Regions from separate parts of the Streptomyces sp. NPDC051207 genome, predicted to be linked through region 1. Evidence: riboswitches for the same ligand, from Rfam matches in the RefSeq annotation. Region 1 holds a riboswitch; the other holds the start of a gene.
The links. Region 1 has a riboswitch for thiamine pyrophosphate ahead of thiC (phosphomethylpyrimidine synthase ThiC). Riboswitches for the same ligand answer to the same signal wherever they lie in the genome.

Region 1 (4,730 bases):
AGAAGACCGACATGGACCGCCTCCAGGACCACCACCTGCAGTGGATGGCCCGGCTCGACGCCATGGAGGAGGTCGACGGGCACCTGCTCGTGCACTCCGACACCACCGCCTACCTCGACTACGGCGCCTCCATCGAGGAGGTCAACGACACCGTCCGCGAGACGATCACGCGCAACGACGCGGAGGAGGTGTGGGACCTGTTCCGCAAGTTCACCAAGCGCTTCTCCTTCCGCGACGAAGGCGGCTCCGCCGCCGTTCGCTCACTGCTCGACACATACGGCGGCACCCGCGTCGTACACGGCCACAGCCCCATTCCCTATCTGCTCGGCGACGTCGGCTCCGAGGACGGCGAGGAGAACACCGGCCCGGTCGTCGACGGACCGCACGTCTACGCCGACGGACTCGCCATCGCCATGGACGGCGGAGTGACCATGGCCGGGAAACTGCTGGTCCAGCAACTTCCCCTGGATATCTGAGCGTCCGCCGGGCAGACGTCCGGCACGACGGACCGGCGGGGCGACCGCGCAGGCCAGGACCCAATTTCTGGAAACCCCCTGTCACCGCGCGCCGTCACCGCTCTACCATCGGCTTATCCGTAGCAGGCTCCCCTCCGTTTCTGCCCGACGGCTCGTTGGCATGCGAGCCCCAAGCCCTACGGAGAATCGGGGGATGCAGATGAACAGCGTTCCGCAGCACCTGCCGAACGAGGACCGCCAGGACTACGAGCGGCTCCTCGACGAGGCGCTGCGCTCCGCACCACACCGCCCGGAACTGGCCGCTGTGGGACAGCGGCTCAACCCGGAACAGCTGCGCACCATGGCGCTGGGCGCCACCGCGTTCATCACGGCGGCCGCGGCGACCGAATACCAGCACTACGTCAAGGCCCGCGAGGACCTGCGCCGTCCGGCGCCGTCCGCCCCGTCGTCCGTCCACGACACCGGCTCCGCGGAGCGGGGCTCGGCCGACGGGGCGCTCGCCACCAGCGTGGGGGAGGTCACCGGGGCCGCCGGTGCGGGCGCCGTCGCCGTCGTCGCGGTCCTGGCACCCGTCCTCGCGGGCACCGCCGCCGCGATCTTCCTGTTCGTCGGGTACATCCTGAAGATGCTCACCCCCGAGCCGGCGTTCGCCCAGACCATGGTCACCACCGGGTGGGTGTTCGGCGCGGTGGCCGCCGTCGCCATCCTGATCGCCGCCGCCGGGCTGCTGGTCACCGCCCTGCGCAACAGCCCGTCGGACGACGCCGGCCTGCACGGGGCGCTGGACGCGGAAGTGACCAGGGCCCGGGACGCCTGGCACGAGGCCCTGCTGGAGCGCGGCATACTGCCGTTCCTCCAAGAAGCCCTCGCCGACCCGGGCAGCCCGGCGACCGCACTGCACGGCACGGCCTCACCCGCACCGGTCAGCCGCATGCCCCACCTCGGCTACGACCGGCCGGGGTTCACCAGCCCCGGTGACGGCGGGGCCGGCCGGCGGCCGAGCTTCTCCAGCCCGGACTACTCGAGCCCGGACTTCGGAGGCCCGGACCACCAGCCGGAGTAACCACCGGCCGGCGCCCCTCGCAGGTCCCGCCTCCGAACCCGGAAGGGCCGGATGCGGGACCCGCTGCGGGGGCACCCCGAGGGCATCAGCGAACAACAGGCCGGACTGCCGGCTGTGCCGCGCCCTGGACGGAAGCGCCGCCGCGCCCTGGACGCAACCGCCCTCGTCAGTCCGCGATCGGCAGGTACACGCGGTTGCCCGCGGCCGCGAACTCCTTCGACTTCTGGGCCATGCCCTCCTCGATCTCGGCTTTGCGGCCGCCGTGTTCGCGCCGGATGTCCTGCGAGATCTTCATCGAGCAGAACTTCGGCCCGCACATCGAGCAGAAGTGGGCCGTCTTGGCGGGCTCGGCCGGCAGGGTCTCGTCGTGGAACTCCCGTGCCGTGTCCGGGTCGAGGGCCAGGTTGAACTGGTCCTCCCACCGGAACTCGAAACGGGCGTCGGACAGCGCGTCGTCCCACTCCTGCGCGCCCGGGTGTCCCTTGGCGAGGTCGGCCGCGTGCGCCGCGATCTTGTAGGTGATGACGCCGGTCTTGACGTCGTCCCGGTTGGGCAGGCCGAGGTGCTCCTTTGGCGTGACGTAACAGAGCATCGCCGTGCCCCACCAGGCGATCATCGCCGCACCGATGCCGGAGGTGATGTGGTCGTACGCCGGGGCGATGTCCGTGGTCAGCGGGCCGAGCGTATAGAACGGGGCTTCATCGCAGATCTCCTGCTGAAGGTCGATGTTCTCCTTGATCTTGTGCATCGGGACATGTCCCGGGCCCTCGATCATGGTCTGTACGTGGAAACGCTTCGCGATCCGGTTGAGTTCCCCGAGCGTGCGCAGTTCCGCGAACTGCGCCTCGTCGTTGGCGTCCGCGATCGAGCCCGGCCTGAGACCGTCGCCGAGGGAGTACGTGACGTCGTACGCGGCGAGGATCTCGCAGAGCTCCTCGAAGTTCTCGTACAGGAACGACTCCTTGTGGTGCGCCAGGCACCACGCGGCCATGATCGAGCCGCCGCGCGAGACGATGCCGGTCTTGCGGTTGGCCGTCAGCGGGACGTACGCCAGGCGCACACCCGCGTGGACCGTCATGTAGTCCACGCCCTGCTCGGCCTGCTCGATGACCGTGTCCTTGTAGATCTCCCAGGTCAGTTCCTCGGCCCGGCCGTCGACCTTCTCCAAAGCCTGGTAGAGCGGCACCGTGCCGATCGGGACGGGGGAGTTGCGCAGCACCCACTCGCGGGTGGTGTGGATGTTGCGGCCCGTGGAGAGGTCCATGACCGTGTCGGCGCCCCAGCGGGTCGCCCACGTCATCTTCTCGACCTCCTCCTCGATGGAGGACGTCACCGCCGAGTTCCCGATGTTGGCGTTGACCTTCACCAGGAACCGCTTGCCGATGATCATCGGCTCGATCTCCGGGTGGTTCACGTTGGCCGGCAGCACCGCCCGGCCGGCCGCGATCTCCTCGCGGACCACCTCGGGCGCAACGTTCTCCCTGATGGCCACGTACTCCATCTCGGGCGTGATCTCGCCGCGGCGGGCATACGCGAGCTGGGTGACCGCCTGGCCGTCACGGCCGCGGCGCGGCTGGCGGGGCCGGCCGGGGAAGACGGCGTCGAGGTTGCGCAGCCCTCCGCGCGGTGAGGTGTGCTTGATCCCGTCGTCCTCGGGACGGACGGGACGGCCCGCGTATTCCTCCGTGTCGCCGCGGGCGACGATCCAGTTCTCCCGCAGCGGAGGAAGCCCGCGGCGGACATCGGTGTCGACGTGCGGATCGGTGTACGGGCCGGACGTGTCGTACAGCGTGACCGACTGCCCGTTGGTGAGGTGCACCTGACGGACCGGCACCCGCAGATCGGGGCGCGAACCCTCGACGTACGCCTTGTGCCAGCCGATGGACTTCCCGGCCTCCGTACTGCTCGATTCGTCGGCCGAATCCTCGGCCTGGATCTTCGCGGAGGCAGGCGTGCGTGCGTCCTTGTTGGTCATGAGACCTACTCCCTACGCCGGCATTACCCGGTAACAGGTTCGGCGGTCGACGCAGCGGTATCCGTCTGCCGACGTTCCGTGGGGAACATCACTCGACTTCGGTGATGTTTCCCGTGAAACATCGCTGGGACGGAGGTCAGCGCCCTCTCAGCCCGGTGCTCCGAGCTCCCGCGTGTACAAAAGGTGCCTCCACGCTAGCGTCAATCCGGGCGCGGTGAACAGGGGCCCCCGTCCGTTCTTGCGATGATCGGTCGGTGACCACGATGCAGCATCCCCCGTATCCACCGTCCGAGCCTCCGCGCGGCACCGGCAGCGGTGGCGGCTCAGGTGGCAGCAGCGGCGGCCAGGGCCACGGTCGTGGATCGGGCGGGCACGGCGCGGGGGGCGGGCACGGTCACGGCCCCGGCGGTGACGGGAATGGCCACGGGCATGGGCACAGCCACGCGCACGGTCCGGCCGCCCCCGTCTCCCAGCACCTGCGCAAGGTCATCGCGGCCGTCCTCATCCCGTTCGCCGCAGCGGTGGTGGTCGGGCTCGCTGTGCTCTGGCCCGGTGGCGCCCCGCCGCACGAGCGCACCGGTGTCGGCTTCGACCGGCAGACGCAGCAGGCCACGGTCACCAACGTGGACGAGGTGAGCTGCGAGTCCGTCAACGCCTCGGGAGCCACGCCGACCGGCGACACCTCCACGGCCGAGGGCTCCTCCGCCCAGCAGCAGGCGACCGGCACCTGCAAGAAGGCGACCATCCGCATCGACACGGGCAAGGACAAGGGCCGCACGTTCATCGAGATCGTGCAGCCGGACCAGTCCCGGCAGCTGGAGCAGGGCCAGGAGGTCGTGGTCGCCTACGAGCCCTCCGCTCCCAAGGATCTCCAGTACTCGGTCACCGACGTCAACCGCAGGTTCCCGATGGCGCTGCTCGCCGGGATCTTCGCCCTCGCCGTCGTCGCCGTCGGCCGGCTGCGCGGCGTCATGGCGCTGGTCTCGCTGGCCATCAGCTTCCTGGTGCTCAACTTCTTCGTCCTGCCCGCGATTCTCCAGGGCTCGAACCCGCTGGTGGTGGCGGTCGTCGGGTCGAGCGCCATCATGCTGATCGCGCTCTACCTGTGCCACGGCCTGTCGGCCCGGACATCGGTCGCGGTGCTCGGCACCCTGATCTCGCTGCTGCTCATCGGCGTCCTCGGCTCGCTGTTCATCGGCTGGGCCGCGCTCACCGG
Region 2 (4,730 bases), on a different contig from region 1:
GGATGCATCACCTTGAGCGCGAGAACGCGGTCCAGGCGGGTGTCCACGGCCCGGTAGACCGTGGCCATCCCGCCGACCGCGATCCGCGCCTCGACGCGGTACCGCCCGTCGAGCAGCTGCCCGACCAGAGGGTCCTGAAGGGTCGTGTCCACGCAGGTGAGTGTACGAGCCGTCACTGACACCGACGTCCGCGCCGGAGCACTGCAGCCGACCTGTGACGCTTCGCACCGCGGGGACGCACCCGGGCCGGTCAGAACGCGGGGCGCTCCGGGTCCAGCACCGCCCGGCCCTGCGCGGGGGACGACGCCTCGGCGAAGTGGCGCCGGGGAATGCGCCCCGCGCGGTACGCCAGCCGCCCCGCCTCCACGGCACACCGCATGCCGGCGGCCATCAGTACCGGCTCCTGGGCGCGCGTGACCGCCGAGGCGAGCATCACCCCGGCACAGCCCAGCTCCATCGCCAGCGCCACGTCGGACGCCGTGCCCGCCCCCGCGTCCAGGATCACCGGCACGCGCGCGTGCTCCACGATCAGCTGGAAGTTGTGCGGGTTGCGGATCCCGAGCCCGGACCCGATGGGCGAGCCGAGCGGCATCACGGCCGCGCAGCCGACGTCCTCCAGCTTCCGTGCCAGCACCGGGTCGTCGTTCGTGTACGGCAGCACGGTGAACCCGTCGTCCACCAGCGTCTCCGCCGCCTCCAGCAGCTCGATCGGGTCCGGCAGCAGGGTCCGCTCGTCGGCGATGACCTCCAGCTTGATCAGATCCGTGCCGAGCGCCTCCCGGGCCAGGCGCGCGGTCAGCACCGCCTCGCCGGCCGTGAAGCAGCCCGCCGTGTTCGGCAGCACCCGGATGCCGAGCTTGTCCAGCACCGACAGCACGGACCCGTGCACCGACGGGTCCACCCGCCGCATCGCGACGGTCGTGAGTTCCGTGCCGGAGGCCACCAGCGCGCGTTCCAGCACGTCGAGGCTGGGCGCCCCGCCGGTGCCCATGATCAGACGGGACGTGTAGGACGTACCGCCGAGGACGAAGGGGTCGTCGGCCATGGTCAGCCTCCTTGGACGGCGGTGAGGACCTCGACGCGGTCGCCCTCGGACAGGGGCGTCGACGGCCACTCGGTGCGCGGGATCACGGTTTCGTTGAGGGCGGCGGCCACGCCGGACGGCGCCGCGGTGAGCGATGTGACGACGGTGTCGAGAGCCGTGCCGGGCAGGACCTCCCGGGGCTCCCCGTTGACGGAGATGTTCATGCGGGCTGCTCCGTGAGTGCGGTGCTGAAACGCTTCGGGGTGAAGGGGCGGGCCTCCTCGGGCAGGTCCCCGGTGGCCAGCGCGTGCGCCATGGCGTCGCCGGTGACCGGGGTGAGGAGCACGCCGTTGCGGTAGTGCCCGGTGGCCAGCAGCAGTCCGGGCAGCTCGGTCGGGCCGAGCAGCGGCGCGTTGTCCGGGGAGCCGGGCCGCAGCCCGGCCCGGGTCTCGGTCAGGGGCAGCTCGGTGATGCCGGGCACCAGCTCGTGCGCGTCGCGCAGCAGCTCGTAGACGCCGCCCGCGGTGACCGTGGTGTCCCAGCCCAGTTCCTCGCTGGTCGCGCCGATCACCAGCTCGCCGTTCTCGCGGGGCACCAGGTACACGTGGCTGCCGCGCACGATGGCGCGCACGGTACGGCTCAGGAACGGCGCGTACCGTGGCGGCACGGTCAGCCGCACGACCTGCCCCTTCACGGGCCGCACCGGTGGCAGCACGGCCTTCGGCACCCCGGCGAGCCGCCCGCTGAGGCTGCCCGCGGCGAGCACGGTCTGCCCGGCGGTCAGCTCCGTGCCGTCGGCGGTGACGACGCCCGTGGCCCGGTCGCCGAGGACCATGAGCCGCTCGGCCCACTGCCGGTGGAAGGCGACCCCGGCCTGTTCGCAGGCGGCCACGAGCGCGCGGGCCAGGCGCCGCGGGTCGACCTGGTGGTCGCCGTCGACCCGCAGGCCGCCGCGCACCCCGGGCGCGAGCATCGGCTCCAGGCGCCGGCAGTCCCGCCCGGACAGCCACTCCGACTCCAGCCCCGACTGCCGCTGGAGGATGTGCAGTTCCCGCAGGTGGGCGCGGTCGTCGGCGTCCAGGGCGACGGCGAGCGTGCCGCAGCGGCGGTGGCCGGGGTCGTGCCCGGTGAGGTCGGTGAGCTCCGCCACGAAGTCCGGGTAGCGGCGGGCCGACGCGAGGTTGAGCGCGAGCAGGGTCTGCTCGCCGTAGTGCAGTTCCGTGACGGCGGCCAGCATCCCGGCGGCCACCTGGGCGGCTCCGCCGCCGGGCTCGGGATCGACGACGGCCGTGGCGAATCCGCGCTGCGCGGACCGCCAGGCCGTCACCAGGCCGATGATTCCGCCCCCGACGACGAGGACGTCTGGTGTGCGCGTGGGCGACATGGGCGTCCAGCCCCTCCCTTCGCCGGCATGACCCGGATCAGGTTCGTACGGTCGGAGGCCGCCAGCCTCCCTCTCAGCCCGGTGCGTCCGGGCTCCCGCGAGTGCTTTACGTCGGTCACCCTAGCCCTCGCGGGTCGCGCCGGGTAAGGGAGCCTCCGCCGCGCCACGCGCGCGTGGACGAGAGCCGGGGGTCGCGGGAGGACGGCGGGACCGGCGTTGTGGAGCAGGTCACGCGGCACGACCGCTGACTGACAATCTGTCAGTTGTCTATGGTGATCAGGTGAGCGAGCAGACGCAGGACCGGGCAGGGGACGCGCCACGCCGCGTGGTCGTCGTGGGCGCGGGCATGGCCGGCGTGCAGACCGCCGTCGCCCTGCGCGAACAGGGCTTCACCGGCACCGTGACCGTGATCGGCGCCGAACCCCACCAGCCCTACGACCGGCCCCCGCTGTCCAAGGCCGTCCTGCTCGGCACGGCCGAGGGCTCCGCCTTCGACATCGACTTCGAGGCGCTCGGCATCGAACTGCGGCTCGGCCGCGAGGTGCTGGGCGTCCGCCCCGCCGACCACGCGCTCGACACCGCCGAGGGGCCGGTGCCGTACGACGTCCTCGTGCTGGCCACCGGCGCCGAACCGATTCCCCTGCCGGGCGCCGAAGGCGTGCCCGGCGTGCATCTGCTGCGCACCCTGGACGACGCCGAACGGCTGCGGCCCGTGCTCGCCCGCCAGCACGACATCGTGGTCGTCGGCGCCGGCTGGATCGGCGCCGAGTTCGCCACGGCGGCGCGCGAGGCGGGCTGCGCGGTGACCGTGGTCGAGGCGGCGGACCGGCCGCTCGCGGGCGCGCTGCCCTCCGAGGTGGCGGAGCCGATGGCCACCTGGTACGCCGACGCGGGTGCCGTCCTGCGCACGCACACACGCGTGGAGCGCGTCGAACCCGGCGCGGTGATCCTGGACGACGGCTCGCGCATCCCGGCCGGCGCGGTCGTCGTCGGCATCGGCGCCCGCCCCGCCACGGCCTGGCTCGCCGGCTCAGGCATCGCCCTGGGCGCGTGGGGCGAGGTGGTCGCCGACGCGCGGCTGCGCACCTCGGCGCCGGACGTCCACGCGGTCGGCGACTGCGCCTCCTTCCCGTCCGGGCGGTACGGCGAGCGGCTGCTGGTGCACCACTGGGACAACGCGCTCCAGGGCCCGCGCACGGTGGCCCGCAACATCGTCGGCGGGGCGAGCGGCGAGGCCGCCGCCGTGTACGACCCGGTGCCGTACTTCTGGTCCGAGCAGTTCGGGCGCTTCGTGCAGTACGCCGGCCATCACACGGCCGCCGACACCGTCCTGTGGCGCGGTGACCCGTCCGGACCGGCCTGGACGGTCTGCTGGCTGCGCGAGGACCGCCTGGTCGCCCTGCTCGCGGTGGGACGGCCGAGGGACCTGGCGCAGGCCCGGCGGCTGATCGAGGCGGGCGCCACGATGGACCCACGGCTGCTGGCGGACCCGACGCGGCCGTTGAAGACGGCGACGGCCTGACGGCCCTCAAGGGGGCGACGGTCCGGCACCCGCGTGGCCTCCGGAGGGTGGCCCTTACCCGCCCGGACTCGGGGAGGACGGCGGCCCGGACCCGCGCGGCCTCGGGGTGGACAACGGCCCGGACTCACGCGGCTCCGGGACGGCAACGCCCGGCACCTGTGCCACACCCCCCGTACACGGCCCGTGCACACGCCGACGCGGGGGGCTCCGACTTCCGACTGTCAGTGGCAGATGGCAGGCTTGTTTCCGTGACCGAGATTGACGCAAAGATCGATGCTCTCGTCCCCGCCTGGCTCACCCTCCCCGACATCGCCGAAAAGCTCGGCGTCGAGGTGACGCGTGTGCGGCAGCTGGTCAAGGACGGCCAGCTCATCGCCGTGCGCCGTGGTGAGAACCGCGCGCTGCACGTCCCCGCCGCCTTCATCGACGGGGACAAGGTCGTCAAGGGCCTGTCCGGAACCCTGACGCTCCTGCGGGACGACGGTTTCACGGACGAAGAGATGCTGGAATGGCTCTTCACCCCCGACGACAGCCTGCCCGGCACGCCCGCGCAGGCCCTGAGCGAGAATCGCGGCACGGAGGTGAAGCGCCGCGCCCAGGCGCTCGCCGTCTGACCTGAGCCCGACCCGACACACCGTCCGGCGTACGGGCCGGAACCCACCGGGGTCCCGGCCACAGCCCAGCACGGCCCGTCCCGGGACGATCCGGCCCGTACGCCACCGACATCCGCACGGCCACCGGCGCGGACCGGCCCGCGCACCGCACCGACATCCGTGCGCGTCACAGGCATCCGTGCGCCA

Region 2: another riboswitch for thiamine pyrophosphate. It lies ahead of thiO (glycine oxidase ThiO); the one in region 1 lies ahead of thiC (phosphomethylpyrimidine synthase ThiC).

The regions. Positions count from the first base shown of each region.
Region 1 covers NZ_JBFBAX010000034.1:43,535-48,264, forward strand. The annotation lists gene AB0M97_RS26340 (metallophosphoesterase) at 1-476, shown strand, start outside; gene AB0M97_RS26345 (hypothetical protein) at 670-1,539, shown strand; gene thiC (phosphomethylpyrimidine synthase ThiC) at 1,706-3,514, opposite strand; TPP riboswitch at 3,507-3,696, opposite strand; gene AB0M97_RS26355 (YibE/F family protein) at 3,769-4,730, shown strand, end outside.
Region 2 covers NZ_JBFBAX010000003.1:354,734-359,463, reverse strand. The annotation lists gene pknB (Stk1 family PASTA domain-containing Ser/Thr kinase) at 1-152, opposite strand, end outside; gene AB0M97_RS05165 (thiazole synthase) at 251-1,045, opposite strand; gene thiS (sulfur carrier protein ThiS) at 1,048-1,248, opposite strand; gene thiO (glycine oxidase ThiO) at 1,245-2,408, opposite strand; TPP riboswitch at 2,406-2,517, opposite strand; gene AB0M97_RS05150 (FAD-dependent oxidoreductase) at 2,689-3,930, shown strand; gene AB0M97_RS05145 (Rv2175c family DNA-binding protein) at 4,179-4,544, shown strand.